DNA from 2 places in the Magnetospirillum sp. 15-1 genome. Region 2 is predicted to be linked to the other one. Evidence: predicted binding sites of a transcription regulator. Region 2 holds the regulator's gene; the other holds the start of a gene.
The links. The regulator HrcA, encoded in region 2, represses chaperone genes, less so after heat shock. The targets are predictions, from matches to a motif close to GTTAGCACTCNCCNNNGGNGAGTGCTAAC.
Positions count from the first base shown of each region.

Region 1: the regulator HrcA is predicted to act here: its motif matches at 9,058-9,086, upstream of groES (co-chaperone GroES).

Region 1 covers NZ_FXXN01000028.1:594,939-610,273, reverse strand. Annotated here, with positions in the region: gene CP958_RS24150 (D-glycerate dehydrogenase) at 1-209, shown strand, start outside; gene CP958_RS24145 (Spy/CpxP family protein refolding chaperone) at 274-786, opposite strand; gene CP958_RS24140 (alkaline phosphatase family protein) at 886-2,235, opposite strand; gene CP958_RS24135 (DsrE/DsrF/DrsH-like family protein) at 2,300-2,749, opposite strand; gene moeB (molybdopterin-synthase adenylyltransferase MoeB) at 2,736-3,536, opposite strand; gene cysK (cysteine synthase A) at 3,614-4,573, opposite strand; gene CP958_RS24120 (Rrf2 family transcriptional regulator) at 4,629-5,084, opposite strand; gene dut (dUTP diphosphatase) at 5,091-5,546, opposite strand; gene coaBC (bifunctional phosphopantothenoylcysteine decarboxylase/phosphopantothenate--cysteine ligase CoaBC) at 5,677-6,882, opposite strand; gene groL (chaperonin GroEL) at 7,038-8,696, opposite strand; gene groES (co-chaperone GroES) at 8,725-9,012, opposite strand; gene CP958_RS24095 (DUF2076 domain-containing protein) at 9,258-9,986, shown strand; gene CP958_RS24090 (DUF1178 family protein) at 10,057-10,299, shown strand; gene CP958_RS24085 (HAMP domain-containing methyl-accepting chemotaxis protein) at 10,316-12,244, opposite strand; gene CP958_RS24080 (efflux RND transporter permease subunit) at 12,228-14,618, opposite strand; gene CP958_RS24075 (YCF48-related protein) at 14,608-15,335, opposite strand, start outside.
Region 2 covers NZ_FXXN01000025.1:272,681-288,015, reverse strand. Annotated here, with positions in the region: gene hisA (1-(5-phosphoribosyl)-5-[(5-phosphoribosylamino)methylideneamino]imidazole-4-carboxamide isomerase) at 1-228, shown strand, start outside; gene hisF (imidazole glycerol phosphate synthase subunit HisF) at 233-991, shown strand; gene CP958_RS14310 (phosphoribosyl-ATP diphosphatase) at 1,090-1,419, shown strand; gene CP958_RS14305 (histidine triad nucleotide-binding protein) at 1,443-1,811, shown strand; gene CP958_RS14300 (hypothetical protein) at 1,951-2,556, opposite strand; gene CP958_RS14295 (YifB family Mg chelatase-like AAA ATPase) at 2,719-4,233, opposite strand; gene gshB (glutathione synthase) at 4,998-5,963, opposite strand; gene CP958_RS14285 (transglutaminase-like domain-containing protein) at 5,981-6,829, opposite strand; gene CP958_RS14280 (BON domain-containing protein) at 6,829-7,437, opposite strand; gene CP958_RS14275 (YraN family protein) at 7,494-7,883, opposite strand; gene rsmI (16S rRNA (cytidine(1402)-2'-O)-methyltransferase) at 7,880-8,857, opposite strand; gene CP958_RS14265 (penicillin-binding protein activator) at 9,022-10,194, shown strand; gene hemW (radical SAM family heme chaperone HemW) at 10,516-11,643, opposite strand; gene rdgB (RdgB/HAM1 family non-canonical purine NTP pyrophosphatase) at 11,669-12,274, opposite strand; gene rph (ribonuclease PH) at 12,271-12,990, opposite strand; gene hrcA (heat-inducible transcriptional repressor HrcA) at 13,136-14,200, shown strand; gene grpE (nucleotide exchange factor GrpE) at 14,234-14,827, shown strand; gene CP958_RS14235 (hypothetical protein) at 14,880-15,062, opposite strand; gene dapB (4-hydroxy-tetrahydrodipicolinate reductase) at 15,066-15,335, opposite strand, start outside.

The DNA of each region.
Region 1 (15,335 bases), on a different contig from region 2:
ATCTGGCCGGCGCCGGCCTCGACGTGTTCGAGCACGAGCCGGCGGTGAACCCCAAGCTGCTGGCCCTGGACAACGTGGTGCTGCTGCCCCATCTGGGCTCGGCGACCATCGAAAGCCGCATCGACATGGGCGAGAAGGTGCTGATCAACATCAAGACCTTCGCCGACGGCCACCAGCCGCCGGACCGCGTCCTGGCCTCGATGTTCTAGGCATTATCCGCCAAAGGAAAGCCCCCCGGAGCGATGCTCCGGGGGGCTTTTTCGTGGGCGGGTCTCAGTGATGCATCATGCCGTGGCCATGACCATGGCCGCGGCCGAAGCCGCCCTTGCCGCCAGCGCCGGGCATCAGGTCGTCGGCGATCTTCTGCTGCTCCAGGGAAAGGGTCGAATAGAAGGCGGTCATGGCCGGCACCACCTTGCGCAGGGCTTCGGTGCGGGCCTCGGCCTGCCGCTGCATGCGGCCCATGCGCTCGGGCAGGGTGGTGAGCTTGGCCGGATCGGCCCTGTCCTCGCACAGCTTGCGCATGGGGGCCGAGGCCTCCTTCATGGTCTCGGTCAGGCGCTTGAAATCCGCCTTCTGGGCCTCGGTCAGCTTCAGCTTGACCTCGGAATAGGCCATGTGGGCGGCCATGCGGGCGTCCATGTCGCCGCAATGGCGGGTCATGCGCTCGAAATTGGCGGTTTGCGGGGCGGGAACGGCCTGATCGGCGGCGCGGGCCACGTTCACCAGGGCGGCGATGCCCAGCGCGATGGCGACGGAGGCGGTGATGGCGGTGATGCGGGTCATGGGGGCACCTGTGAACGGGTGGATCGGAATGACACCGTTCTACAGGGGGGGCGTAACCCGCGAATGTCGCCGGGACGGGAAAATGGTAACGCTTGGTAACTACCGCGCCGTCCGCCGGAAGTCGAAGGCGGCGGTCATGTCGTTGGCCCGGGCGTCGCGTCCGCCCAGCGGCTCCAACCCGAAACGGGTTTCGATCAGCTTGAGGATCGAGGTGGTGTCATAGGCCGTGTGGTCGACGAATCCGCGCCTGGCATAGGGCGAGATGACCAGGGCGGGGACGCGGGTGCCCGGTCCCCAGGCGTCGCCGGCCGGCGGCGCCACATGATCCCAGAAGCCGCCGTTCTCGTCGTAGGTGACGATGATGGCGGTGTCCTTCCACAGCGGGCTGGTCCGGATGGCGTCGATCAGCCGGCCGGCCTTGGCATCGCCGCCCGCCACGTCGGCATAGCCCGGATGCTGGTTCTCGTCGCCCACCGGCTTGTAGAACACCACCCTCTCCAGCCGGCCCCGAGCCACCGCCTTGAACAGCTCGGTCTCGTCCTTGAGGTGGGCGGCCTTGGCGGCGGTGCCCTCGCCGGTGCTGGCGAAATAGACGAAGGGCTGGTGGTGATACTGGAAATTGCCTTCGTTGCGCCCGGCCATGGCGGCGGCGTAGCCGCCGGAATACCAGGCCCACGACACCTTCTTGTCGCTCAACCGGTCGCCGATGTTGGGCATGGTCTGGGGCGGCAGCCGCTTCGCCAGATCGGTGGCCGAGGGCGGATAGGGCGGATAGAACGAGAAGATGGTGTTGACCGCATGGCCGTCGGGGGTCAGCGCGCCGTCCTTGACCAGATGGCCGTCTGCGTCCAACTGGGCGCGGATGGCCGTCGGTCCGGTCTCGTAGCGCGGCGTGCAGGCGCAGATCAGCCAGAAATGGTTCAGGAACGAGCCGCCATAGGCCGCCTGGAAGAAATTATCGGCCAGGGTGAACTCCTTGGCCAGAGCCCACAGCCGGGTGTTGGCGGTATCGTAATAGCCCATCACCAGGCCGCCGGCATCGGACCATGCCGCGAACTTGTCGTTGCGTCCGCCGTTGATCTGCTCCCGGTTCTGGTAGAAGCGATGGACGAGGTCGCGATGCTTTTCGGTCTGGGTGACGAAGGGGCCGACGTCGAAGGGGGCATTGGCCAGCCGGGCGGGAAAGCGCGGGTCGGGCTCCTTGCTCTTTTCGTCCAGGATGGGGGGCAGGGCGGCGTAGGGATTGCCCGCCTTGTCCACCTGCGGCGGCGCGCTCTTGGCGGCGTCCAGCCCGTCGGCGCCGGGAAAGGTGCCGAACATATTGTCGAAGCTGCGATTTTCCAGATAGATCACCACGATGTGGTTGATCTTCTCCAGGCCCGCCGGCGCGGCAAGGGCGGGAAACGTGGCGGCGCACAGCGCCAGGGCGACGGCGACACCACGCATCATGATCCTCTCCCCCGAATAACGGCGAAGGCATTCTAGGAGATGGTCGCGCCGTCCGGGATGACGGTTAGATGAACAGCATCCCGCCGGTCTTGGAGGCGTCGGCCAGGAAGGTGACCACGCCGCCCCTGGCGACCGGCACGTCGGGACGCAGGGATTCGGGGTCCATGCCCAGCGCCTTCAGACCCATCTCGCAGACCATGACGGTGACGCCCAGCGCCACGCAGGCCTCCAGCAATTCCTCGAAGCTGCCCACGCCCTTGGCCTTGAAGCCGTCGTCCATGGCCTTGGCCGAGCCGCCGTCGGAGCATTTCAGCCGGGTCCAGGCGGCGGAGCCGTCGGCGAGCGGGGCTTCCAGGGCGCGGCCGGCCCACATGGTGAAGAACAGGGTGACCGGCGTGTTGGAGGCCACCGCTGCCGCAGCCATCACCAGGGCATAGTGGATACGGTCGAAATCGCCCGAGAACACCACGATGGACAGCTTGTCCGGCCCGCCGCGGCCTTCAGCCGCAGACATTGGCGGTGCTCCCATGGGACGACAGATCGGTGATGGTGGGATGGTCGCCGCACAGGGGACAGCCGGGGTCGCGCGGCACCCGCACGGTGCGGAAGGTGACCGACAGGGCGTCGTAGATCACCAGCTTGCCCGACAGGGATTCGCCGATGCCCAGCAATTCCTTGATCACCTCGGTGGCCTGCATGGCGCCCATGGTGCCGGCGATGGCGCCCAGCACTCCGGCGCTGGAACAGGTGGGGACATGGCCCTCGGGCGGGGCCTCGCGGTAGATGCAGCGATAGCAGGGGCCGCCCGGCCTGTAGGTGGCCAACTGGCCGTCGAAGCGCAGGATGGCGGCCGACACCAGGGTCTTGCCCTCCAGCCGCGCCGCGTCGTTGACCAGGAAACGGGTGGGGAAGTTGTCCGAGCCGTCGGCGATCACCTGGAAGTCGCGGAAGATCTCCCGGGCGTTGTCCTTGTCCAGGCGGGCCCGGATGGGCACCAGCTTGACGTCGGGGTTGATGTCGGCGACGGCGGCGGCGGCGCTGTTCACCTTGGCCGCACCCACGTTGGAGGTGCGGTGGATGATCTGGCGCTGCAGATTGGACAGCTCCACGTCGTCGTCGTCGATCACCCCGATGGTTCCCACACCGGCGGCGGCGAGATAAAGGATCACCGGCGAGCCCAGGCCGCCCGCCCCGATCACCAGGGCGGAGGACCCGAGGAGTTTGGCCTGCCCGATGCCGCCCACCTCCGGCAGGATGATGTGGCGGGCGTAGCGGTGGATCTGCTCCTCGGTGAAGTCCATTGAGTGGTCCCTGCGAAATCGTCACCCCCGGATCAAGTCCGGGGGTGACGACTATATAGGATGGTTCCGAGGCGCCTCTACACCTGATCGAACAGGGCGGTCGACAGGTAGCGTTCGGCGAAGCTGGGGATGATGGCGACGATCACCTTGCCGGCGTTCTCGGGGCGCGAGCCCAGTTCCAGGGCGGCGGCGATGGCCGCGCCCGACGAGATGCCCACCGGAATGCCTTCCAGCTTGGCCGCCTTGCGGGCGGTGGCCAGGGCCGTTTCGTTGCCGATCTGCAGGATTTCGTCGATGATGCCCTGGTCCAGGATGTCCGGAATGAAGCCGGCGCCGATGCCCTGGATCTTGTGGGGGCCGGGGGCGCCGCCCGACAGCACCGGGCTGTCCTCGGGCTCCACCGCCACCATCTTCAGGCCGGGCTTGCGCTTCTTCAGCACGTGGCCGATGCCGGAGATGGTGCCGCCGGTGCCGACGCCCGACACGATGATGTCCACCTTACCGTCGGTGTCGTTCCAGATTTCCTCGGCGGTGGTGCGCTCGTGGATGGCCGGGTTGGCTTCGTTCTTGAACTGCTGCGGCATGATGGCGCCCGGCGTGGAGGCCAGCAGTTCCTCGGCCTGGCGCACCGCGCCGGTCATGCCCTTGGAGGCGGGGGTCAGCACGATCTCGGCGCCGAGGAGCTGCAGCATCTTGCGGCGCTCCAGCGACATGCTTTCCGGCATGCACAGGATCAGCTTGTAGCCCTTGGCGGCGGCGACGAAGGCCAGCGCGATGCCGGTATTGCCCGAGGTCGGCTCGATGATGGTGCCGCCGGGCTTCAACTGGCCCGACACCTCGGCCGCCTCGATCATGGCGAAGCCGATGCGGTCCTTGACCGAGGCCAGGGGATTGAAGAACTCCAGCTTGCCGAGGATGTCGGCCTTGGCGCCGGCTTCGGCGGCCATGCGCTTGAAGCGGACCAGCGGCGTGGCGCCGATGGTGTCGATGATGCTGTCGTAGATCTTGCCGCGGAAGGCGGGGGCGGAAGTGGTCATCTCGAATTCCCCACAACAATGGTGTAATACGATGCTTAACTACATCGTACCAAGGTTAGATGATGAAGTCCAACTTCTGATGCGCCTCGCTGGGAATGCCGCCCTTGTAGGCGCGCATGCACAGCTCGTCGATGGAGATGGCGTCCAGGCGGGACATGATCTCCTCGGTCAGGTCGCCCCACATGGGACGGATGACGTGCTTGCCCAGTTCCGAGGCGGGCATGTCCTGGTAGGGGTCCTCGGCGGTTTCCAGCGCGCGGACCACGCGGACCACCTCGCCCACCGAGATGCGGCGGCGTTCGCGCGCCAGACGGTAGCCGCCCCGCGGGCCGCGCACGCCCACCAGGATACCGGCGCGGACCAGTTGCTGCAGGGTCTGCTCCAGATAGCGCCGCGGAATGCCCTGGCGCCGCGTGATCTCGCGGCTCTGCACCGGCTCGCCGCCGGCGTGGTAGGCGATGTCCAGCACCGCCTCGATGGCGAACAGCATTTTCTTCGATGGACGAAGCATGGTCGGTCAGCCCTTCCTTCCCGTGCCGGTCGAGCCGAAGCCCCCGGTCCCCCTTTGGGTGTCGTCCAGGCTTTCCGCCTCGCGCCACTGGGCCCGCGACACCGGCGCGATCACCATCTGGGCGATGCGCATGCCGCGGCTGATGGCGAAGGCGGTCTCGCCCAGATTGATCAGGATGACGCCGATCTCGCCGCGATAATCGGCGTCGATGGTGCCCGGCGCGTTGAGCACCGTGATGCCGTGCTTGGCGGCCAGTCCCGAACGCGGCCGCACCTGGGCCTCGAAGCCTTCGGGCAGGGCGATGGCGAAGCCGGTGGGGATCAGGGCGCGCTTGCCGGGCGCAAGCTCCATATCGGCGGGAATGCAGGCCATCAGGTCCATGCCGGCCGCATGGGCGGTCTCGTAGGCGGGCAGGGGCAGCTCGGCGGCGTGCTCCAGGCGTCGAATCAAAATCTCGGTCATTGTTGAAGCCCCTCAAACGCCGGGCGCGCGCTTCCGCGCGCTTGGCTCCTCCACTTCCCACCTTCGCTTCGCTCCGGTGTCGCTCCGGGGCGCCCAATGCGCCCGCGCTTCGGCTTCGCCTCGCTCGTCATCATGCTTTCCCCAAAGCCTTGGCGATGCGCTCGGCCAGTTTGCGGGCCACCTCGTCCTTGCCCATGGCGGGCCAGGATTCGGTGCCGGCCCCATCGATCACATGAACGGTGTTGGCATCGCCGCCGAAGGTGCCGCTTGCCTCGGACACGTCGTTGGCGACGATCCAGTCGCAGCCCTTGCGCGCCAGCTTGTCGGCGGCGTGCTCCAGCAGCTTTTCCGTCTCGGCGGCAAAGCCCACCACCAGCCTGGGCCGCGCCGCCCCCTCTGCCCTGGACACCGTCATCAGGATGTCGGGATTGGGCGTCAGCTCGATGGTGGGCGGTGGATCACCCACCTTCTTCTTACGCTTTTCGGTGGCGCGGTTGGCCACTGTCCAGTCGGCGACGGCGGCGGCGCAGACCACCACGTCGGCGGGCAGATGTTGGCGCACGGCGTTCAGCATCTGGATGGCGCTTTCCACCTTGACCACCCCCACGCCGGCGGGATCGGGAATGGTCACCGGGCCGCTGACCAGGGTGACCTCGGCGCCCAGGGCGGCCAGGGCGGCGGCGATGGCGTGGCCCTGCTTGCCCGACGAGCGGTTGGCGATGAAGCGCACCGGGTCGATGGCCTCGTGCGTCGGGCCGCTGGTGACGACGGCCTTGACCCCCTTCAGGGGACCGTCGGAGAGCATGGCCTCGATGCGCGCCAGGATTTCGGCCGGCTCGGCCATGCGGCCCGCCCCCACCTCGCCGCAGGCCAGATCGCCGGCGCCGGGGCCGATGCGGGTCACGCCGCGCGATTCCAGCAGGGCCAGATTGGCTTGGGTGGCGGGGTGCTCCCACATCATGGTGTTCATGGCCGGCGCCACCAGCACCCGCTTGTCGGTGGCGAGCAGCGCGGTCGACGCCAGATCATCGGCGATGCCCGCCGCCATCTTGGCCAGCAGGTTGGCGGTGGCCGGCGCCACCACCACCAGATCGGCCTCGCGCGACAGGCGGATATGGCCCATCTCGGCCTCGTCGGTCAGCGAAAAGGTCTCCTGATAGACCTTGTCCCCCGACAGCGCCGATACGGCCAGCGGCGTTACGAAATTGGCCCCGCCCTTGGTCAGGACGCAGCGTACGGCGCAGCCCCGATCCTTCAGGCGGCGAATCAGTTCCAGCGACTTGTAGGCGGCGATACCGCCCGAGATGATGAGAAGAACCCGCCTGCCGTCCAGCACTGTGAAGCCTCGGAAAAATACGTTGGCGAAGTGTGGTTACGGTAGCGGTCCGAAGGCGGTGGCGCAAGGGGGGAGTCGCCTCCATAAGAAAAACCCCCCTCCCGTTGCCGGGAGAGGGGCTTCCTTTAACGCGATAAGCGTTGGCTGGCCCGGACTTAGAAGTCCATGCCGCCCATGCCACCCATGCCGCCCATGCCGCCCATGTCGCCGCCGGGCATGCCGCCCACGTCCTTCTTGGGACGCTCGGCGATCATGGCTTCGGTGGTGATCAGCAGGCCGGCCACGGAAGCGGCGTCCTGCAGGGCGGTACGCACGACCTTGGTCGGGTCGATGATGCCGGCCTTGATCATGTCGGTGTAGACGCCGGTCTGGGCGTCGAAGCCGAAGGCCAGATCCTTGGACTCGCCGATCTTGCCGGCAACCACGGCGCCGTCATGGCCGGCGTTCTCGGCGATCTGACGCACGGGAGCCTGCAGGGCGCGACGCACGATGCCGATGCCGACTTCCTGATCCGGATTGCCGGACTTCAGGCCTTCCAGGGCCTTGACGGCATGCAGCAGGGCGACGCCGCCGCCCGGGACGATGCCTTCCTCGACCGCGGCGCGGGTGGCGTGCAGGGCGTCGTCGACGCGATCCTTGCGCTCCTTCACCTCGATCTCGGAGCCGCCGCCGACCTTGATGACGGCCACGCCGCCGGCCAGCTTGGCCAGACGCTCCTGCAGCTTCTCACGGTCGTAGTCCGAGGTGGTCTCCTCGATCTGCGCACGGATCTGCTTGCAGCGGGCGTCGATGTCGCCCTTCTTGCCCGAGCCGTCGACGATGGTGGTGTCTTCCTTGGTGATGGTGATGCGCTTGGACGTGCCCAGCATCTCCAGGTTGACGCTTTCGAGCTTGATGCCCAGGTCTTCGCTGATCACCTGGCCACCGGTCAGGATGGCGATGTCTTCCAGCATGGCCTTGCGGCGATCGCCGAAGCCCGGAGCCTTCACGGCCGCGACCTTCAGGCCGCCGCGCAGCTTGTTGACCACCAGGGTGGCCAGGGCCTCGCCCTCGATGTCCTCGGCGATGATCACCAGCGGACGGCCCGACTGGACCACCTGCTCGAGCACCGGCAGCAGGGGCTGCAGGCCGCTGAGCTTCTTCTCGTGCAGCAGGATGTAGGGGTTATCCAGCTCGACGGTCATCTTCTCGGCGTTGGTCACGAAGTACGGGCTGGTGTAGCCACGGTCGAACTGCATGCCCTCGACCACGTCCAGCTCGGTGTCCAGGCCCTTGGCTTCCTCGACGGTGATGACACCCTCGTTGCCGACCTTTTCCATGGCCTTGGCGATCATGTCGCCGATTTCCTTCTCGCCGTTGGCGGAGATGGTGCCGACCTGGGCGATCTCGGCATTGGTGGCGACCTTGCGCGAACGCGACTTGACGTCGGCGACCACGGCGGCCACGGCGAGATCGACGCCGCGCTTCAGGTCCATGGGGTTGAGGCCGGCGGCCACGGCCTTGACGCCCTCGCGGACGATGGCCTGGGCCAGCACGGTGGCGGTGGTGGTGCCGTCACCGGCCAGATCGGCGGTCTTCGAGGCCACTTCGCGCACCATCTGGGCGCCCATGTTCTCGAACTTGTCGGCCAGCTCGATCTCCTTGGCGACGGTGACGCCGTCCTTGGTGATGCGGGGCGCGCCGAACGACTTCTCGATCACCACGTTGCGGCCCTTGGGGCCCAGGGTGACCTTCACCGCGTCGGCGAGAATGTCGACGCCGCGCAGCATGCGGGTGCGGGCGTCGGTGGAGAACTTGACTTCCTTGGCAGCCATTTGTCTTAACCTCTATAGAATTCGTGGGTTAGGCGAGAATGCCGAGAATGTCGGATTCCTTCATGATCAGCAGATCGACGCCGTCGATCTTGACCTCGGTGCCGGACCACTTGCCGAACAGCACGCGGTCGCCGGCCTTGACGTCCAGGGCGACCAGCTTGCCGTCATCGCCACGGGTGCCGGAACCGACAGCCATGATTTCGCCCTGCATGGGCTTTTCCTTGGCGGTGTCGGGGATGATGATGCCGCCGGCAGTCTTCTCTTCGGCGTCGAGGCGCTTCACCAGCACGCGATCATGGAGCGGTCTGAACTTCATTTTGGGAATAACCTCCGTAAGACGGTTCGATCCAGCCGGGGCGCTGTTAGCACTCTCCGGCGACGAGTGCCAACCATCTAGGAGGGGTCCGCGGGAGAGTCAAGCGCGATCGGGTGAAATTTCCCCAAATTGGGAGAGGGTAATTCGCCAACTTAATGATTTGTAATGATAATTTTCTGCCATGGACTTGCCGTGATTCGCACCTACATTGTGGGGCGAAAGTTTCTCAATCGGGAAGGCGAACCATGACCCCCTCCGAACGTGACCTGATCCAAAGCGTGTTCGACCGCCTGGCCAGGCTGGCGGGCGGCAACAAGGACCGCGAGGCCGAGGCCCTGATCCTCGAGCGGATGCGCGCGGTGCCCGACGCCGCCTACAATCTGGTGGAGGCGGTGGTGGTGCAGGAAATGGCCATCAAGGAGCACGAGGCCCGCATCCGCGACCTCGAGGCCCAGTTGGCCGGACGAACCCAGCCGCCGCAACAGGCGGGCGGCTTCGGTCAGCCGGGCAATCCCTGGGGCGGCGGGCGCGGTTCGGTGCCCTCGACCCAGCCGCCGCAGCAGCAGGTCCAGCAACAGCAATACGCCCCTCCGCCGCAGCAATATGCCCAGCCCCAGGCCTCGCCGTGGGGCGGGCAGCCCTCGGCCGGCGGCAGCTTCCTGCGTACGGCGGCCGGCGCGGCGGTGGGCGTGGCCGGCGGCATGCTGCTGGCCAACGGCATCTCCAGCATGTTCGCCGGCGGCCATGCCGGCGGTTCGCCCTGGGGCGGCGGCGCCCAGCCCGCCTCGGAGACCATCACCGAGAACACCACCATCAACAATTACTACGGCTCGTCCACCCCGGCGGCCGGCGGCGACGCGCCCCAGGCCAGCTACGACAGCCCCCAGGTCAGCTACGACAGCAACGTGGCCGACGACCAGGGCTACGCCGATTTCGATCCCGGCTACGACGTGGGCGGCGACGACAGCTTCTAAGCCAACAACATTGCAACGGCGGAAACCGCTCCCTTATAACGGGGGCGGTTTCCTTGCATGAGAGCCCGACATGATCCTCTACACCCTGCGCTGTTCCCACGATCATCACTTCGAGGAGTGGTTCGACAACAGCGGCGATTACGATGCCAAGAAGGACGCCGGCGCGCTGACCTGTCCCGAATGCGGCGACAAGGAAGTGGGCAAGGCCATCATGGCTCCCAACGTGGGCAAGGGCCGCGCGGCGGCCGTCCCGCCGCCCTCCTGCGGCACGCCCATGGGCTGCGGCGGCTGCCCCATGGCGGGGCAGCACTAGACACTTCGGCCGCAGCCTATTCCCGGCATACGCCGGCGATGAAGGCTTCCACCTCGCGGCGCAGCATCTGGGCGTCGTGAGCGAGGCTCCGGGCCGCGTCCAGCACGTGAGCCGCCTCGATGCCGGTGGACTCGGCGACCTGGGTCACCCCTTTGATGTTGAGCGAGACATCGCGGGTATCGGTGGCCGCCCGGCTCAGGGTGTCGACGATGTCGCGGGTGGCGGAGGTCTGGGTTTCCGCCGTGGCGGTGACGAGGGCCGAGATGTGATCCATGCGCGAGATGATCTTTCCCGCGCCGCGAATCGCCGCGATGGTATCGCCGGTTTCGGTCTGGATGGCTTCGATCTGCCGGCTGATCTCCACGGTGGCCGAGGAGGTCTGGGTCGCCAGCGCCTTGACCTCGCCCGCGACCACGGCGAAGCCCTTGCCCGCCTCGCCGGCCCTGGCGGCCTCGATGGTGGCGTTGAGCGCCAGCAGGTTGGTCTGGGCCGCGATGGTCTGAATCAGGCTGATGACCGCCGTGATGCTTTCCGCCGACTGCGACAGCTCGCCCAGGGTCTGATCGGTGCGGGTCATTCCGGCCACCGCCTCGCGGGCGATTTCCGAGGATTCGGCGGTGCTGCCGCCGATCTCGGTGGCTGACCTCGACAATTCCTCGGCCGAGGACAGCACCTTCTCCAGGCTGGTCAGGGCCTGATGGGCCGCCTCCGCCACCCATTGGGCCTGGCGCGAGGTCTGGACCGAGCTGGCGGACAGGGATTGGGCGGAATGCTCCAGCCGGGACGAGGCTTCCGTCACGCCGTGCACCAGCGAGCCCAGGGTCTCGCGCATGGTTTCGGCGAGGCGGAGACGGACCTCGCGCTGTTCCTGCCGGGCGCGGATTTCCTGCGCCGCCTTATCGGCCTGGAGACTGCGGACCTCCTCGGCGTTCTGCTTGAAGACCTTGACGGCGCGGGCCATGGCGCCGATCTCGTCCACCCGGTCGGTGCCGGCGACTTGGACCGCCAGATTGCCGGTGGCGAGGTCCTCCATGAGGTGGGTCAGGGTGCGGACCGGCCGCACGATGCCCTTGGTCAGGACGATGGCGATGCCGGTTCCCGCCGACAGCCCCAGAAGCACCCCGGCCAGCAGCAGCCAGGTCGAGGTGCGCTGAACCCGCTCCATGGAGGATTTGACCCGTTCGGCATCGCCGCGCAGGAGTTCCTCCAGCCGGTTGACCGCCTGGGCGATCCGCTCGTCGGCGGTGCGCCGGTGGTCGGCGACCTCGCGCACGCTTTCGAATTCGGTGCGGTATTGGTGAACGGTGTCGGCCACCTTGGCGACCTGTTCGGCCAGCGGACCCGAGGTCATCTGCTTCAATTTGATGGTGGCGGTGAACAGCGGGCGCAGCGCCGCCATCATTTCGGCGGTCGCCGTCTCGATGCGTCCACCCCGCAATCCCTGCTCGATGCTGTGCATGGAAGCCTGGGCCAGACGCATGGAGAACACCTGCTCCCGCGCGTCCTCGGGTGCGGAATCGGGAAAATCCTCGGTGAACCGGGTGATCTCGTCGCTGCGCCGCTCCATGCTTTCCAGCGAGGCGGCGTTGCGCCGGCTGGCCTCCACCAGGGCGGCGAAGGCGGCGCCGAACTCATCGACGGCGGCCCTGGCGCCCTCGGCGTCGCTCCCGTCCCAGCGGGAGGCGGCGATGACCTGGGCGAGAAGCGGGGCGACGCCGTCAAGGCGCGCCGTCACCTCGGCGGCCAGCCCGTCCTCGGGCTCGTGGCGGTAGCGCAGGACGTCGGCGCGGATACCGTCGATCAGGGTGGCCAGGGACTGCGCCTGACGGGCGGCGGCGGCGGCGGTGCCGACCGAGTGAAGGCTGAACCAGCCCACGCCGCCGATGATGGCCGCCAGGACCACCACGACGGTGAAGCCGGCGGCGATCCTATTGCCGATGCGCATGGGACGGGCCCTTGCCGTCGCCGACCAGGAAGGCGGCGAAGGCCGGCAGCAGGAAGATGGCGCCCAGCATGTTCACCAGGAACATGAAGGCCAGCAGGATGCCCATGTCGGCCTGGAACTTCAGCGCCGAGAAGGCCCAGGTGGCGACCGAGATGGTCATGGTGACGGCGGTGAAGACCGAGGCGGTTCCCCGCTGCTTCAGGGCGGTGGCGAAAGCCTCCTCCAGGCAGTGGTTGCGCTCGCGCATTTCATGCTTCATGCGCTCGAACAGATAGATGCCGTAATCCACCCCGACGCCCACTCCCAATGCCACCACCGGCAGGGTGTTGACCTTGAGCCCGATGCCCAGCGCGGCCATCAATGCGTTGCACAGCACGGTGACGATGCCCAGCGGGATGACGATGCACAGGGTGACCCGCCACGAGCGGAAGGTGACGAGGCACAGCAGGCTCACCGACAGGAACAGGGTCAGGTTCACCCATTTGTCGGCGGCGGCCACCGCTTCGTTGGTCGCCGCCATGACGCCCACGTTGCCGGCGGCCAGACGGAAGCGGACCTTGTCCGAGTCGTTCTCCGCCTTGAAGGCGCGGATGCGCTCGATGATGTGGGTGATGGTGCCGGCCTGATGGTCGCGGGGATAGATGGTCAGGGGCATGGCCGTGCAGTTGGCGTTCATCAGCTCGTTGCCCATGCGCCGGGCATAGCCCACCCCCTGGGCGATCTGCATCTTCTCCTCGGGCAGGACGCGCCATTTCACGCTGGTTTCGGCGAAGCCCTGGGTCACGGTCTTGACGAAGCCCACCAGGCCGCGCACCGAGGCGACGCCGTCGGTCTGGCGCATGATGAATTCGAAGTCCTCCAGCTTGTCCATCACCTCGCGGTCGACGCAGGGGGATTCGTCGCCGCTGGCCTCGGCGACCACCTGCAGGTGGTCGACGCCGATGGCGAAATGGCTGGTGATCATCTCGATGTCCCGATTGTAGCGGGAGTCCGCCCTCAGTTCGGGAATGCCCTTGCCGAGATCGCCGATCTTGAGGTCCCGCGCCTCCCACAATCCGAGCCCCAGCAGCGCCAGGGCCAGGAGCAACGCCCAGCGGCCGTTCCGGCGGGAGGCCAGGGGGGCGACGCGCTCCCACAGCCGGTCGCCGGCGGTTTCCATGCCGTTCAGCCGCTGGGCGTCGGCCGGCGACAGCTTCATGAAGGACAGCAGGACCGGCAGCAGCAGCTTGTTGGTCAGGATCATGATGGAGACGCCGAGGGTGGCGGTGATGGCCAGCTCGCGCACGACGTCGATATCGACCATGGTGATGACCAGAAAGCCCAGGGCGTTGGCCAGCAGGGCCATGGCGCCCGGAATGAACAGCTTCTGGAAGCTGTTGCGCGACGCGGTCACGCCGTCGGCGCCGTGGAGGCTTTCCAGCTTCCAGGCATTGGTCATCTGCACGGCGTGCGAGACGCCGATGGAAAAGATCAGGAAGGGGACCAGGATCGACATGGGATCGATGCCCATTCCCAGGATCGGCAGCAGCCCCAGCAGCCAGACCACCGGCACCAGGGCGCAGACCAGGGCGCAGGCGGACAGCATGGCCGAACGGCAATACCAGTACAGCAGCAGGGCGGTGATCACGAAGGCCACGGCGAAGAAGGTGACGACGCCGGCGGCACCCTCGGCGAAATCGCCCACCGCCTTGGCGAAGCCGATTTCGTGCAAGGTGATGGCATCGGTCTGGTAGCGGGTGCGGATGTCTTCGAGCTGATGCGCCACCCGCTGCAGGTCCACCTGGCCGTCCAGCAGATTGGCCACCACCAGGGCCGCCGTCTGGTCGGTGGCGACGATGCGCCCGACCCAGTCGGATTTCAGGGTGTTCTCCCGGATCTTGCGGAGTTGCTCGGGGCTGCCGCTGAAGTCCGAATCGACGATGGTGCCGCCCCGGAAGCCGTCCTCGACCACCTCGGTGTAGCGGACGTTGGGGCTGAACAGGGACAGGACCGACGAGCGCTCGACCCCCTTGATGAAGAAGATTTCCTCGGTGACGGCGCGCAGGGTGTCCATGAACGCCTTGTCGTAGATGTCTCCCTGTCTGGCCTTGACCGCGACGATGATCTTGTTGGCGCCGCCGAAGGTGTCGCGGTAGCGCAGCAGCGTCTTCATGTACTCGTGGTGCAGGGGGATCATCTTCTCGAAGCTGGCGTCGACCCACAGATGGGTGGCGGAATAGCCCAGGCCCAGCGTGATGAGGATGCCCAGGGCCAGCAGGGTCCTGCGCCAGTGGAAGATCTGGTAGGAAAGCCGACCGACCCAGCCGACCGAAAAGTTCCGCGCCTCCAGCCCCTTCTCCTCGAACACCGGGCTTGCCATCACTCTATCGCCCATGTCGGGAGTCCTTGTTTTCTGCCGTCGGCATATCAAGACGAAGAATGCCGGCATCGCCGCCGGCGATCAGGGTGCCGGAGCGCGCTTCGGCGATCTGGGCCAGATTGGCGCCCCGCGCGGCCTTGACGGCGCGGAAGGTCTTGCCGTTGTCGTCGCTGATCGCGGCGACGCCGTTGTTTCCCGCCAGGATCAGGCGCCCGTCGGCCAGGGTCAGGCCATTGTTGAAGGCGGTATTGGTGTCCACGGGCACGGCGCTCCATTCCCCGTCCGGGGCGGTGGAGCGATAGACGTGGCCGCGCATGCCGAAGATCAGGGCGGCGCCGTCGCGGGCGACGATGGCTCCGAAAAACGAGCCGGCATAGGGCGGGGTACGCATGCGCCAGGTGGCGCCGCCATCGGCCGAGACGGCCAACGTCCCCGATTCGCCCACCAGCAGCAGATCGCGCGGCGACCGCGCCACGATCTTGTAGATATGGCGGTCGAACTCGTCGCCCAGGATGGTGTGCCGCGTCCAGGTCCGGCCGGCATCGTCGGACAGGAGGAACAGGCCGAAGGCGCCATGGGCGATGAAGCGTCCATCGCCCAGCGCCACGACCCCCAGCAGGGAATCCCTGCCGGCCGCCGGAACCTCGACCGCCTGCCAGGTGCGGCCGTCGTCGGCGGTCCTCAGCAGCGTGCCGCCATGCCCGACCGCCACGCCGGTGCCGTCCCGGCCGA
Region 2 (15,335 bases):
TATACCGACATCGACCGCGACGGCGTGCTGGCCGGCCCCAACGTGGCGGCCACGGCGGCCCTGGCCGACGCCATCTCCATTCCGGTGATCGCCTCGGGCGGCGTGTCGTCGCTGGACGACCTCAAGGCGCTGAAGGCGTATCCCAAGCTGGAAGGCGTCATCTCGGGCCGTGCCATCTATGACGGGCGCATCGACGTGGCCCAGGCCATCGCGCTGCTGAAGGCCTGAGCCCATGCTCAAGATGCGCATCATCCCCTGCCTGGACGTCAAGGACGGCCGCGTGGTCAAGGGAGTCAACTTCGTCGACCTGATCGACGCCGGCGATCCCGTCGAGCAGGCCAAGCTCTACGACAAGGCCGGCGCCGACGAGCTGACCTTCCTCGACATCACCGCCAGTCACGAGAACCGCGACACCATCTACGACGTGGTGCGCCGTACCGCCGAGCAGTGCTTCATGCCGCTGACCGTGGGCGGCGGCGTGCGGGTCAACGAGGACATCCGCAAGCTGCTGCTGGCCGGCGCCGACAAGGTGTCCATCAACACGGCGGCCGTGCACCGTCCTGAATTCGTGCGCGAAGCCGCCGAGAAGTTCGGCAGCCAGTGCATCGTGGTGGCCATCGACGCCAAGCAGGTGGCGCCGGGCAAGTTCGAGATCTTCACCCATGGCGGCCGCAATCCCACCGGCATCGACGCGGTGGAATGGGCCAGGCGCATGACCGAATACGGGGCGGGCGAGATCCTGCTGACCTCCATGGACCGCGACGGCACCAAGCAGGGCTTCAACATTCCGCTCACCCGCGCCGTGGCCGACGCCGTCACCGTGCCGGTGATCGCCTCGGGGGGGGTGGGCAACCTCGACCATCTGGTGGAAGGCATCCGCGACGGCCATGCCACCGCGGTGCTGGCCGCCTCCATTTTCCACTTCGGGACCTACACCATCGCCCAGGCCAAGGCGCACATGCGTGCCGCCGGGATTCCCGTTCGCCCCTGAAGGCCGAGGCTTGAGGGGGTGACAGGCCCGCCGCCATCTGTTAGGCAGGGGCGTTGGGGAAAGATGACGGTCTGGAACAAGCGTAAAGAGAGGGTGCGGTGGCGCAGGACAGCAAGATTCTCGAGGAACTGTACACGGTGATCGCCAGCCGCAAGGGCACCGATCCCGACAAGTCCTATACCGCCAAGCTGTTCGCCCGCGGGCGCGGCAAGATTGCCCAGAAGTTCGGCGAGGAAGCGGTGGAGACCGTGGTCGCCGCCCTGTCCGAGGGCAAGGAGCAGCTGGTGGGCGAAAGCGCCGATACCCTCTATCATCTGCTGGTGCTGTGGGCCGATTGCGGTGTCGAGCCGGCCAAGGTGTGGGCCGAGCTGGCCCGGCGCACCGGCACCTCGGGCATCGACGAGAAGAAGTCGCGCGCCAAGAAGTGACGGCCCCTGCAAGGGAGAGAGCCATGGCCTACGATTCCAACAATATCTTCGCCCGTATCCTCCGGGGGGAAATCCCCTGCAAGAAGGTGCACGAGGACGACCACACCCTGGCCTTCCACGACATCAACCCGCAGGCGCCGGTTCATATCCTGGTGATCCCCAAGGGCGCCTATGTCTCCATGAACGATTTCTCGGCCCGTGCCAGCGATGCCGAGATCGCCGCCCTGATGCGCGCCGTCGGCAAGGTGGCCGAGATGGCCGGCGTGGCCGGGGACGGCTGGCGCATGCTCAGCAATATCGGCGAGAACGGCCACCAGGAAGTGCCGCACCTGCACATCCACATCTTCGGCGGCCGCATGCTGGGCCACATGCTGCCCAGGACCGGGGCGTAGGGCAAGTCCGGGGCTTCGCCCCGGTCCCTATCGGGAAGCACGCCTCCCGAACCCTCTTTTCGTTTGGTAAATCAAATGAACGGGGTTTGGGGCCTTTGGCCCCGAGCGGGGGTGGGCGGCAGCCCACTGTTTCCCCCTTCTATTCCGCCGCTTCCAGCCCGCGCGCCGTTTCCATCAGGACCTGGCGGATATGGTTGACCTGACCGACCGTGGGTTGGGGCAGGTCGCCGATGGGGCGCATCATGCAGGCATGCCAGACCCGCTGGCCCTCGGGACCGTCCAGATAGGCGCGCAGCAGCTTCAGCGCTCCCTGCAGGGTCTTGACCGTGCGGCCGTCGGCATAGAACTGGTCCCAGGTCAGGTTGTTGCCGTGGATGACCATCAGCGCCTGGATGATGGTGCGGCAATGGCGTTCGAAGGCCACCAGCCGCTTTTCCAGGGCGTGTCCCAGAAATTCGAAATAATGGGGCAGGTAGCTGCGCTGGAGCACCATCGCCTCGCCGGTCAGCAGATGCTCGAAGGGCCGCACCATCAGGCGGTGGAACGGGTTGGAGCGCGCCCCCACATTGCCGCGAGGCATCTGGTGGAACTTGCGACAGGATTCCTCCTGATGGACATAGGCGGTGTCCAGCACCATGCTGCCGCTGCTGATCAGCGTGGCGATGCGTTCGAGATCATGAAGGTCGACCTTGCCGTCCTGGGCCTTTTCCCGGACCAGCGTCATGATCACGTCGCTGACGATCATCGCCATGTCGTGGCAACGTCGCTTTCCCGGGGCTGGCGCGCAGCCATCTATCGGCGCACAGGCATTCATCGGGTATTGACCCCATTTCTCACCGGCTGTTCCGAGCATGGGGCCGGGCACGCAAAAGGCGCAATGCCCACAGAGGTCATAGGGCGATAAGCATCATCCCGCGCGGCCCGGCATCAGCCTTCGGTATGAGAGGGCCTCGGCCACATGCAGGCGTCCGACGGCTTCGGCGCCCTGGAGATCGGCCAGGGTGCGGGCGACGCGCAGCACCCGGTGCCAACCGCGGGCCGACAGGCGCATGTGCTCCGCCGCCTCGGTCAGCAGGCGGCGCCCCGCCTCGTCGGGGGAGGCGACCTGCATCAGCAGCTCTCCGTCGGCCTCGGCATTGGTGCGGACGGCGGTATCCTTGTAACGCTCCAGCTGCAGGGCGCGGGCGCCGGCGACGCGGGACGCCACCTCGGCCGAACCCTCGGCGGCCGGCGGCAGGGAGAGGTCGGCGGGGCTGACCGCCGGCACCTCCACATGCAGGTCGATGCGGTCGAACAGCGGGCCGGAAATCTTGGACTGGTAGTCCTGGCCGCACCTGGGTGCCTTGGAACAGGCCAGGGCCGGGTCGCCCAGATGGCCGCACCGGCAGGGGTTCATGGCGGCCACCAACTGGATGCGGGCGGGATAGGTGACGTGGGCATTGGCGCGCGCCACCACGGCGCGGCCCGATTCCAGGGGCTGGCGCAGCGCCTCGAGGGCACCGCGCTGGAATTCCGGCAACTCGTCCAGGAACAGCACGCCGTTATGGGCCAGGGAGACTTCGCCCGGCCGCGCCCGCATGCCGCCACCCACCAGGGAGGGCACGGAGGCGGAATGATGGGGGTCGCGGAACGGGCGCCGGGTCAGCAGGCGGCCTTCGGCCAGTTGCCCCGCCACCGAGTGGATCATGCTGACTTCCAGGGCCTCGGTGGGCTCGAGGGGCGGCAGCAGGCCGGGCAGGCGGGCGGCCAGCATGGACTTGCCCGAGCCCGGAGGTCCGATCATCAGCAGATTATGAGCGCCGGCGGCGGCCACTTCCAGGGCGCGCTTGGCCGATTCCTGGCCCTTGATGTCCTTGAGGTCCAGATACGGTCCGTTCTCCTCCAGGCGCCGGGGCGCCGGGCGGGCGAGAATCTGGCTGCCCTTGAAATGATTGATCAGGCCAAGCAGGGACGGCGCGGCCAGCACCTCGACCTCGCCGGCCCAGGCGGCCTCGGAGCCCTGGGATTGGGGGCAGATCAGGCCGCGCTCGCTGGCATTGGCGGCGATGGCGGCGGGCAGCACCCCGGCCACCGGGGCGATGGAGCCGTCCAGGCCCAGCTCGCCCAGGGCGACGTAACCCGCGATCTCGTCGGCGGGCAGCACGCCCATGGCGCCCAGCAGACCGAGCGCGATGGGCAGGTCGAAATGGCTGCCCTCCTTCAACAGGTCGGCGGGGGCCAGGTTGACGGTGATACGCTTGGGCGGCAGGGCCAGGCCGATGGCGTTGAAGGCGGCGCGTACCCGTTCGCGGCTTTCGCCCACCGCCTTGTCGGGCAACCCGACCAGGGTGAAGGCCGGCATGCCGTTGGCCACCTGCACCTGCACGTCGATGTCGAGGCAGTCGATGCCGGAAAAGGCGACGGTAGCGGTACGGGTGGTCATGGGGAGGGCATCCGGTTGAAACGCGGGCATCATAGCCAGTGTATACAATTCATGCTAGTGCTTCCGGGGGTGCGAGCCGGCCCGGCCGGGCTACAACCTATGGAGGAGTGATCGTGGGCCGGCCCATGGGTCCTCGGCCGGGGCGGGGGATTCGTTTCGCCCGCAGGCTCAAGGGCAACCCCTATGACCCGGGGCCGGCTGTCGCGGCCACCGTAACCCGGCTTCCGCGGATCGGAACCGGCGGTCGGGATCGGCTTCACCGGCCGGAGACGGCGCCCGGCGGTCCCGGACGGTGGCGGTGGACGACCATGGTCTCCCGGAATACCCGGTCACTGCCGGTCGTCGCGCTCCGCGCGTGGCATCGGTGGGGCGCGGCACCGATGCCGGGCGGTCCGACGGGACCCCGACGGGGCGCGGAAGGGTGTTTCCGTCACCGTCCCATGTGGTCGGGCCGGGAAGGGACAGATCGCTTTAAAGATGCGGACCGGCGGCGATGGCTTCCGGGGGAGACGGATCGCCGCGAAGGCGGCATACCCGGCGAGCCGGTGGTGAGGGGTGGGAATATAGGAATAAACACCGCCATGTCGCCACGAGGCCGTATGGTGGGGTCCTTGCGGCCAATCGGGCCACCGACCCCTCAACCGCGATTGCAGTTGAGGGGTCATGGCAACCGGATTTTCCCAACCACAAACGCAGTCGCAGACGTCCGACAGGGCCGTCCGCAACTGCATGCGTTGATCGCGCGGGGACTCTCTTAAGGAATATCAGGCGGTTGCCGCGCCGGGTGAACCTGCCCTGCGAAGCTCGATGGCATCCCAGATCAGGCCCTCGATGCACACGCCATCGAACCGATCGATCTGCTGGATGCCGGTGGGCGAGGTCACGTTGATCTCGGTGAGGTAATCGCCGATGACGTCGATGCCCACGAAGATCAGGCCGCGCTCCTTGAGGGTGGGGCCGATGGCCTCGCAGATCTCGCGGTCGCGGGCGGTGAGAACGCTGGCCTTGGCGGTGCCGCCCACGTGCAGGTTCGAGCGGGCCTCGCCCTCGGCCGGCACGCGGTTGACGGCGCCCACCGCCACGCCGTCCACCAAGATGATGCGCTTGTCGCCCTGGCGCACCTCGGGCAGATAGCGCTGGACCATCACCGGCTCGCGGTAGAGCTGGGTGAACATCTCCAGCAGGGAATTGAGGTTTTCGTCGCCGGGCAGCAGGTGGAAGACGCCGGCGCCGCCGTTGCCGAACAGCGGCTTGACGATGATGTCCTTGTGCTCATCCCTGAAATCCATGATCTGCTCGCGGTCCGAGGTGATCAGGGTCGGCGGCATCAGGCCGCCGAAATGGGTGACCAGCAGCTTTTCCGGGGCGTTGCGCACATGGGTGGGGTCGTTGACCACCAGGGTGCGGGGGTGAATGTGGTCCAGCAGGTGGGTGGCGGTGATATAGGCCATGTCGAAGGGCGGGTCCTGGCGCATCAGCACCACGTCCATGCCGGCCAGATCGACGGTGCGGGCCTCGCCCAGGGTGAAGTGATCGTCCCTGACCCGGCGGACTGAGAGCGGCCGCACCCGGGCCAGGACACGGCCATTGCGCAGCGCCAGATCGCGCGGTAGGTAATGGAACAGGGTATGGCCCCGCTTTTCGGCCTCCAGCGCCAGCACGAAGGTGGAATCGGCATCGATGTCGATGGACTCGATGGGATCCATCTGGATGGCGACGGCAAGGCTCATGATCGGGTCCTTCTGTTTTAGTGCATTCGACGCTTGAGTTCGGCCAGCAGGGCCAGGGTCCGGGCCTTGGCCTGGGCGCTGGGGGTGCGGCTGAGGAATTGCTCCAGCGCCGCGATGGCCTGGGCGGTGTGGTCGAGCCGCATGTGCATCAGCCCGGCCTCGCGCCACAGCAAGGCGGCGTCGGGCGCCACCAGCAGCAGGGATTCCACCATGGCCAGGGCGCGCTCCACATGGCCCAGGCGCAACAGGCGCAGCTTGGCGGCATTGCCCAGGCGCAGCAGCAGGTCGCGGTTGCTCATGGCCGCGTAATGGGCGGGTTCCAGTTCCGCCTCCAGGCCAGCGGCGGCCTTGAGCATGGCCCGCAGATCGGGCGGGGCCAGCGCCTGGCCGCCGCCCAGGGGATCGACGATCACCCGGCTGCCGTCGTCAAGGCCCAGGCGCAGCAGGAAATGGGCGGGAAAGGCCAATCCCTCGGCCACCATGCCGGCACGACGGGTGACGGCCAGGGCCAGCAGGCCGATGGCGTCGTTGCCGCCCCGACGGCGGTCCATGACGGTCAGCAGGTCGAGGTCGCCCAATTCCTCGTCCTCGCCGTCATCGCCGTGGAAGCGGTGGCGGCGTCCCAGCAGGTGGAACAGCCGCAGGGCCAGGGCCTGGGCATGGTCGCACTCTCCCGCCTCGGCGCGCAACTCGGCGGCCATGCCGTCGAGCAGGGCCAGATAGGGGGCGATGTCCAGGGGCGCCCCCCGGCCGGCCCGCCCCAGGGCGGCCAGCAGCAGGGCCGGTTCCGCCGGGTCCAGGTCGCGGTCGTCCACCCGGCCCAGGGCCGTCAGGCGTTCGCGGACCCGGGCGGCGGTCTCGGTCATCAGCCGCCGTTCCGCCGGGGATCGGTCTTGAGGCGCACATGGCTGATCACCCGCTTGACCCCGCTGACGTCGCGGGCATGGGCGATCACCCGGTCAAGCTCGGTGCTGCTCTGGGCGATGCCCAGCAGGTAGACCACCGAATCGGTCACATCGATGATGTAGTTGATGTTCTTGACCTCGCCGTCGGTGAGCAGCCGGGCCTTCAGCTTGTTCTGAATCCACAGGTCGTTGGCCTGATCCCAGCCGGATTCGCCGGCCGCCACCACCTGGATCTCGTTCAGCACCTCCTTGACGCCGCCCACCTGCCAGGACAGGCGCACCGCGTCGGCGCGGGCCTGCTCGGTGGCGACCATGCCGGTCAGCATCACCCGGCCTTCCGAGATGTTGAGCGTGACCTTGCGGTACATCTCCACATCCTTCTGGAACCATAAATTATTGATTTCAGTCCTGATTTTCAGATCGTCGATGGCGCCGTCGATGCCGCGCTCCTCGGCGGCGGCCACGCCGGCGGTGGCGCCGGCCCCCACCACGGTGGCGGCGCAGCCGGACAACAGGCCACCCATGGCGGCGATGATCAGGACGTTGAGCAGCGGTCGAACCCCGGTCACGGATGACTCCCTTCAAAAACGGCGACTTTCCGGCAGTGTACGGCCTGGAAGAGTCGCTAATCAATTCTCCAAGCGTCGGGGATATGGCGAGGCAAACGCCAGGGGGCGATCAGCACCATGTCGAAGCGCACGCCGCATCCGGCCAGCTCGGGCCGCCGGGCCAGGAAGGCGGCGGCGGCGCGCTGGATGCGCTGTCTTTGGAAAGATGTAAGAGATTCAATGGCTTGATCGAAAGTTGCCCGGCGCTTCACCTCGATGAAGGCGACCAGATCGCCGCGCCGGGCCACCAGATCCACCTCGCCCGCTCCCGATCCCCGGCCGGATTTCAGGCCTTTGGTCAGGATTCCATAACCCTTGAGGCGCAACCACAGTGCCGCCACCCGCTCCGCCGCCCTGCCGCGCCGTTGGGCCGCCTGACGGGGGGCCGAGGGCTGTACGGAATTCATTCCTCGTTGCCCCCTCGGAACAGTCGCAGCGCCGTGGCGTAGACATCGCGCCTCGGATGACCGGTTTCGGCGGCCACCAGGGCGGCGGCATCCTTGATGGAAAGGCCTTTCTCTACCTCGGCGCGCAGACGGCCCTCCATGTCCCGGGGGGTGCCGGCCGTGGCGGCATCGGGTCCCGAGACCACGATCGCCACCTCGCCCCGGGGGGGGGTCTCGGTGAAGCGGTGGGCCAGTTCGCCGAGCGACCCCCGGACCACTTCCTCGTGCAGCTTGGTCAATTCGCGGGTCACCGCCCCCTGCCTCTCCCCCAGCACGGTGACCATGTCGGCCAGGGACTCGGCCGTCCGGTGGGGGGATTCATAGAACACCAGGGTAGCGGGTACCCGGGCCAGTTCCTGCAGCACGGTGCGCCGCGCCGCCCCCTTGGAGGGCAGGAAGCCGGCGAACAGGAACCGTTCACTGGCGATGCCCGATAGTTGTAAAGCCGTCAGCACCGCCGAGGCGCCGGGCAGGGCGGTGACCGGGATATCCGATTCGATACAATCCCGAACCAGCTTGAATCCGGGGTCCGAGACCATGGGGGTGCCGGCGTCGGAGACCAGGGCCACCACCTGCCCCTGGCCGAGCCGGGCCAGCAGGGCGGGCCGCGCCTTGTCGGCGTTGTGGTCGTGATAGGGGGTGAGGGGGGCCTTGAGGCCCAGCAGCTGCATCAGCTTGCCGGTGACGCGGGTGTCCTCGCAGGCCACCAGATCGGCGTGGCCCAGCACCTCCAGGGCGCGCAGGGTGATGTCGCCCAGATTGCCGATGGGCGTGGCGACCAGATAGAGCCCGGCGCTCGGTTTACTTCCGCGTGCCCAGGGTCTACCTTTCGCCTCTGTTCCGCCGCTGGGCTCCGAGGCCCCGGGGCCGTCGTCCGAGGAGGATTCCCTTGCGCCGTTTGGGCTTTTCCCGGCACTCCGTCGCTGTCCTGCCATTGCTTGCCGCCATGCTGATGGTATCGGGCTGTCAACAAGCGTCAGACGTACCACCTTGGCTCGGCGGAACCAAGTCCGCTCCCCAGGCGCAACCGCTTCCCGCCCCGGTACCGCCGCCGGTCGCCGCCGGGACGGGGTCGGCGGGCAGGGCGGTTGCCGCTCCCGTGCCGCCTCCCGCCTCCGCCTCTCCGTCTCCCGCCGCCGTGCCGGAGCCGCAGGCGGAAATCGCCAGCCTGCCGCCTGCCGCCGCCCCGGCCGCTCCGGTTCGGGCCGTGCACCAGGGCGAGGTGCGCGCCGCCTTGCTGCTGCCCCTGTCGGGTTCGCAGGCCGCCATCGGCCAGGCCCTGTCCAACGCCGCCCAACTGGCCCTGTTCGAGATCGCCGACGCCAAGTTCAACCTGATCCCCCTGGACACCAAGGGCACCGCCGAGGGGGCTGCCGCCGCCGCCCAGGCGGCCATGGCCCAGGGCGCCGACATCGTCCTGGGGCCGGTATTCAGCTACGAGGTCAAGGCCGCGGCGCCCGTGATCCGTGAGCAGGCCATTCCGCTGCTGGCCTACACCACCGACCGCTCGGTGGCGGGGACCGGCATCTATGCCCTGGGCTTTCTGCCCGGTCCGCAGGTGGCGCGCGTGCTGGCCCATGCCCGCGAGCAGGGCTTGCGGCGTATCGGTGTGCTGGCGCGCTCCGACGATTACGGCCGCGCAGTGGCCGACGCCGCCAGGGAGGCCGTCGCCATCCAGGGCCTGGAACTGGTGGCGGTGGATTATTACGATCCCGCCGCCACCGATTTCACCCAGGTGGTCAAGCGTTTCTCGGCCCGCCGGGGCGTGACCCCCAAGGGCGTGCCCGGCTCGGCCTATGACGCCGTCCTGCTGCCCGATGACGGGGTGCGGCTGCGCAACATCGCCTCGCTGCTGTCCTACTACATGAGCGAGGGTGGCGCCGAGGTGCCGCGCCTGCTCGGCACCCTGCTGTGGGACGATCCCAAGCTGGCCGCCGAGCCCGCCTTGGCCGGCGGCTGGTACCCGGCCCCGTCCGCCGCCGGACACGTCGCCTTCGAGCAGCGCTACGCCAAGGCCTTCGGCACTCTGTCGCCGCGCCTGAGCGGTCTGGCCGGCATCGCCTACGATTCCGCCGCCCTGGCCGCCGCCCTGGCCCGCAACGGCATGGGCGATTACGGCTCGGCCACCTTGCAGAACCCCAACGGTTTCGCCGGGGTGGACGGCATCTTCCGCCTGGGCGCCAACGGCATCGCCGAGCGCGGCCTGACCGTCAAGGAGATCGCTCCCACCGGCGCCCGCGAGGTGGGCACGGCGCCGAGCGCGTTCCAGTAGCGTTTTGGGATTTCAGGTTCAGGTGGGAACACCCCTCCCGTCGTGGCCTGGGCTTGAGCGCCTTATCCCCCCGTGCGGGGGCGTGAAAAAGGTGGATAACCACCAAGACACCAAGGACACCAAGCGGATTTTCCCTGGGACACTCTTTGCCCAGCCATGACGGCAAGGCTGGGCGGGGTTTTCTGCTCCGCCCCCTTGGTGTTTTTGGTGCCTTGGTGGTGAAGCGGCCTATCCCCCGGCACCCGGAAACTTGAACGGGACAGCCGTGGGTCAAGCCCGGCCACGACGGGTGGGAGTGTTTCCACCCGAGTCTGGCAAATTCTAAGTCAGCAATTCGCCCAGCACGGCATTGAGCACCAGCCGCCCTCGCGGCGTGGTGCGCAGACCCAGGGCATCCTCCACCAGGAAGCCGCCCTCGATCATATTGGCGAGGCCAAGGGGGTCGAGGGCGGGCCGCACCTCGGCCAGCAGGGCGGAATCAAGGCCGTTTCGCAGCCGCAACCCCATCAGCACCAGCTCCGGCAGCCGCTCGGCGGGGCCGAGCCTGGACCGGATCTCGGTGGCATGACCGTTCCGCTCCACCTGGGCCAGCCAGGCGCCGGGCGAGCGCGCCTGGGCCAGGGCGTCGCCGCCAAAGCGGCCATGGGCGCCGGGGCCGATACCCAGCCACTCGCCGCCCCGCCAATAAGTGAGGTTATGACGGCATTCGGCGCCGGGGCGGGCGTGGTTGGAAATCTCATAGGCCGGCAGCCCGGCCCGTTCGGTCAGCTCCTGGGTCGCCTCGAACTGAGCCGTCGCCTCGTCCTCGTCGGGCAGGGCGAAGTCGCCCCGCGCGTGGGCCGGGGCGAACATGGTGCCGTCCTCGATGGTCAGCTGGTAGAGCGACAGGTGCTCGCCCGCCAGATCCAGGGCGCGGGCCAGTTCGACCCGCCATTGCGCTTCCGTCTGTCCGGGCCGCGAATAGATCAGGTCGAAGGAGATTCGGGGGAAGGTGGCCTGGGCCAGCCTCAGCGCCGCCAGCGCCTCGTCGGCCGAGTGGCGGCGGCCGAGAAAGGCCAGGGATTCCGCGTCCAGCGCCTGAATCCCCAAGGACAGACGGTTGATGCCGGCGTCCCGGAAGGCGCGGAAGCGGTCGGCCTCGACGCTGGTGGGATTGGCCTCCAGGGTCACTTCCAGATCGGGGGCGGGTGCCCAGCGGCTGCGGATGGCCGCCACCAGGGCGCCGGCCGTCTCCGGCTCCATCAGCGATGGCGTGCCGCCGCCGAAAAACACGCTGGTGGGGATGCGGTCGGGAGTTTCGGCGGCGAAATGATCCAGCTCGGCCAGCAGGGCCTTGCGCCAGCGTCCATGGTCGGTGGATTGGGCGGCATGGCTGTTGAAGTCGCAATAGGGGCACTTCGACAGGCAGAACGGCCAGTGGATGTAGATGCCGAAGCCGGGGGCGGTCATGGGCGACAGCGCAACAGGGCTAAGCTCAACCCTTGCCGAAACACGCCGCCACCAGCTTGGTGAAGGCATCGGCCCGATGGCTGATGGCGTGCTTGGCGGCGGCCTCCATCTCGCCGAAGGTCAGCGTACCGCCCTTGGGCAGGAAGATGGGGTCGTAGCCGAAGCCGTTGGAGCCCTTGGGCGGCCAGACGATGTCGCCTTCCACCGTGCCCTCGAAGGTCTCGCAATGACCGTCGGGCCAGGCCAGCGCCAGGGCGCAGACGAAGCGGGCGGTGCGATCCCTCTCGTTGCCCATGGCGGTGTGGACCTTGGCCATGGCGAAGTCGAAATCCTTGGATTCCCCCGCCCAGCGGGCCGAGTAGATGCCCGGCGCCCCGGCCAGGGCATCCACCGCCAGGCCGGAATCATCGGCCAAGGCGGGAAGACCGGCGGCCGAGGCGGCGGCGCGGGCCTTCAGCTCGGCATTGGCGACGAAGGTCTCGCCGGTCTCTTCCGGCTCGGGCAGGCCCAGGGTGCCGGCCGACACCACCTCGGTACCGAACGGGGCCAGCAATTCGCCGATCTCGCGGACCTTGCCGGCATTGTGGCTGGCGATGACCAGCCTTCCACCCTGGAACCGCCGCGCGCTCATGACAGGCCCAGGGCCTTCTTCTGCGCCTCGACCAGCTGGCGGATGCCCGCCTCGGCCAGATCGGTGAGCTCGAGGAACTGGGCGCGCGAGAACGGACGCTCCTCGGCGGTGCCCTGAATCTCGACGATGCCGCCGGTGCCGGTCATGACGAAATTGGCGTCGGCCTGGGCGTTGGAATCCTCCGGGTAATCCAGGTCGAGCACGGCGGTGCCCTCGTAGATGCCGCAGGAGATGGCGGCCACATGGTCGGTGAGCGGCACGCTTTTCAGCAGTTCCAGGCGCACCAGCCGCTGGAAGGCCAGATGCAGGGCGACGAAGGCGCCGGTGATGGAGGCGGTGCGCGTGCCGCCGTCGGCCTGCAGCACGTCGCAGTCGATCTTGATCTGGCGCTCGCCCATGGCGGCAAGATCGGTGACCGAACGCAACGAGCGGCCGATCAGGCGCTGAATCTCGTGGGTACGGCCCGATTGCTTGCCCTTGGCGGCTTCGCGGTCGGTGCGGGTGTGGGTCGAGCGGGGCAGCATGCCGTATTCGGCGGTGACCCAGCCCTTGCCGGTGTTGCGCAGGAAGGGCGGAACCTTCTCTTCCACCGAGGCGGTGCACAGCACGTGGGTGTCGCCGAACTTGGCGATGCACGAGCCCTCGGCATGGCGTGACACGCCGGTTTCCAGGATGACGGTACGAAGCTGGTCGGGGGCGCGGCCGGACGGTCTCATGCTTATGGAAGTCCTCTAAGGGGGAAGAGGCGGCAAGCTACCTCCATATGGTGGGTTCCGTCCACAATCTCGACCCCCCGACATTGACGAGGGGGCGAGGCGCCACTAGATTTTCGCCGCACCGGAGAACGCTCCAGGAAACCCAATGCCACGGACCAAGGGACCCGTCATCACCGAGCTGAACGACCGATCGCGGGAAATCTTCCGCCAGATCGTGGAAGCCTATGTGGAGACGGGCGAGCCCATCGGCTCGCGTACCCTGTCGCGCCGCCTGACCCTTTCCCTGTCGCCGGCCACCATCCGCAACGTCATGGCCGACCTGGAAGATTTCGGCCTGCTCTATGCGCCCCACACCTCGGCCGGGCGGCTGCCCACCCAGGCGGGCATGCGTCTGTTCGTCAACGGCCTGCTGGAAGTGGGCCGCATGGCCGATGCCGAGCGCTCGGCCATCGATGCCCAGTGCAAGGCGGCCGGCCGTTCCATGGAGCAGGTGCTGGGCGAGGCGCTGGGCGCGCTGTCCGGCCTGTCGCGCTGCGCCGGCGTGGTGGTGGCGCCCAAGATCCAGCGCACGCTGAAGCACGTGGAATTCGTCTGGCTGGGCCGCAACCGCGCCCTGGTGGTGCTGGTCACCGAGGACGGCATGGTGGAGAACCGCATCCTCGACCTGCCCGACGGCGTCGAGATGTCCACCCTGGTGGAGGCGGGCAACTATCTCAATGCCCGGCTGGCCGGCCGGTCCCTCGACGAGGTACGCGAGGAGATCACCGCCGAGCTGGAGCATCAGCGCACCTTGCTGGATTCGCTGACCAAGCGGGTGATCGAGGCCGGGCTGGCCACCTGGGCCGGTGGCGAGAGCCATTCGGCGCTCATCGTGCGCGGCCAGTCGCACCTGCTGGAAGACGTCACCGCCGTCGAGGATCTGGAGCGCATCCGCGGCCTGTTCGAGGCGCTGGAGACCTCGGAGCAGTTCCTGCGCCTGGTGGACCTGACCCGGGTCGCCGACGGGGTGCAGATCTTCATCGGCGCCGAAAGCGATCTGTTCGGCGTCACCGGCTGTTCCATGGTGGTGGCGCCCTATCGCGACGCCCGCGAGCGCATCGTGGGCGCCATCGGGGTGATCGGCCCGCAGCGCATCAATTACGCCCGCATCATTCCCATGGTCGATTACACCGCCAAGGTGATCGGCCGTCTGATCGGGCAACCCACCTGACCATTAACCCCAAGATATCGAGAGAGCTTGATTATGACCCAGGATCAGACTGCTGAGCAGACGCCCGCCGCCGAGAGCGCCGAACCGGCCGCCGAATCCGCTGTTCCGCCGGCCGCCGAGTCCGATCACATCGCCGAGCTTGAGGCCGAGATCGCCCGCTTGAAGAACGACGTGCTCTATGCCAAGGCCGAGACCGAGAATACCCGGCGCCGCCTGGAGCAGCAGGCCGAGGATCGCGGCAAGTACGCCATCTCCAACATCGCCAAGGATGTGCTGTCGGTGGCCGACAACCTGCGCCGCGCCCTGGATTCGGTGCCGGCCACGGCGCGCGAGGGCAACGAATCGCTCACCGCGCTGACCACCGGCGTCGAGATGACCGAACGCGAGCTGCTCGCCACCTTCGAGCGCTACGGCATCAAGCCGGTTTCGGCCCAGGGCGAACGTTTCGATCCCAATCTGCATCAGGCCATGATGGAGATGGAGGACCCCAGCCAGATCGAGGGCACCGTGGTGCTGGTGATGCAGGCCGGCTACACCCTGCACGACCGTCTGCTGCGCCCCGCCCTGGTGGGGGTGGCCAAGGGCGGCCCCAAGGGCGGCGGCAACAACGTGGATACGTCGGTCTGACCGGCCCCATGAAAAATCCCCCGGCCCTGGCCGGGGGATTTGTTTTTCCCGATTACCGCAGCGCGCCGTAGGTCAGCGCCCCCAGCAGCAGGGCCAGGGCGGTCATCATGCCGTAGAAGATCCTGCGGGAGAATGCCACCTCCTCGGGCGAGCTGTGCTCCCACTCCTTGTAGCGGCGCTTGACCTGCGGTTCCTGCAGGGAAGGGGTCTCCGGGGGGGTCTGCTCCTCGCTCATCCCCTAAAGCCCCAACACGTCGCGCATGGAATAAAGACCGGCCGGCCGGCCGGCGGCCCAGCGCGCCGCCCGTACGGCGCCCTTGGCGAACACGGCCCGCGACGACGCCTTATGGGTCAGCTCCACCCGCTCGCCATCGGCGGCGAACATCACCGTGTGGTCGCCCACCACGTCGCCGCCGCGCAGGGTGGCAAAGCCGATTTCGCCCTTGGGGCGTGCCCCGGTATGGCCGTCGCGACTCTTGCACCATACGCTGTCCAGCGCCACCTGCCG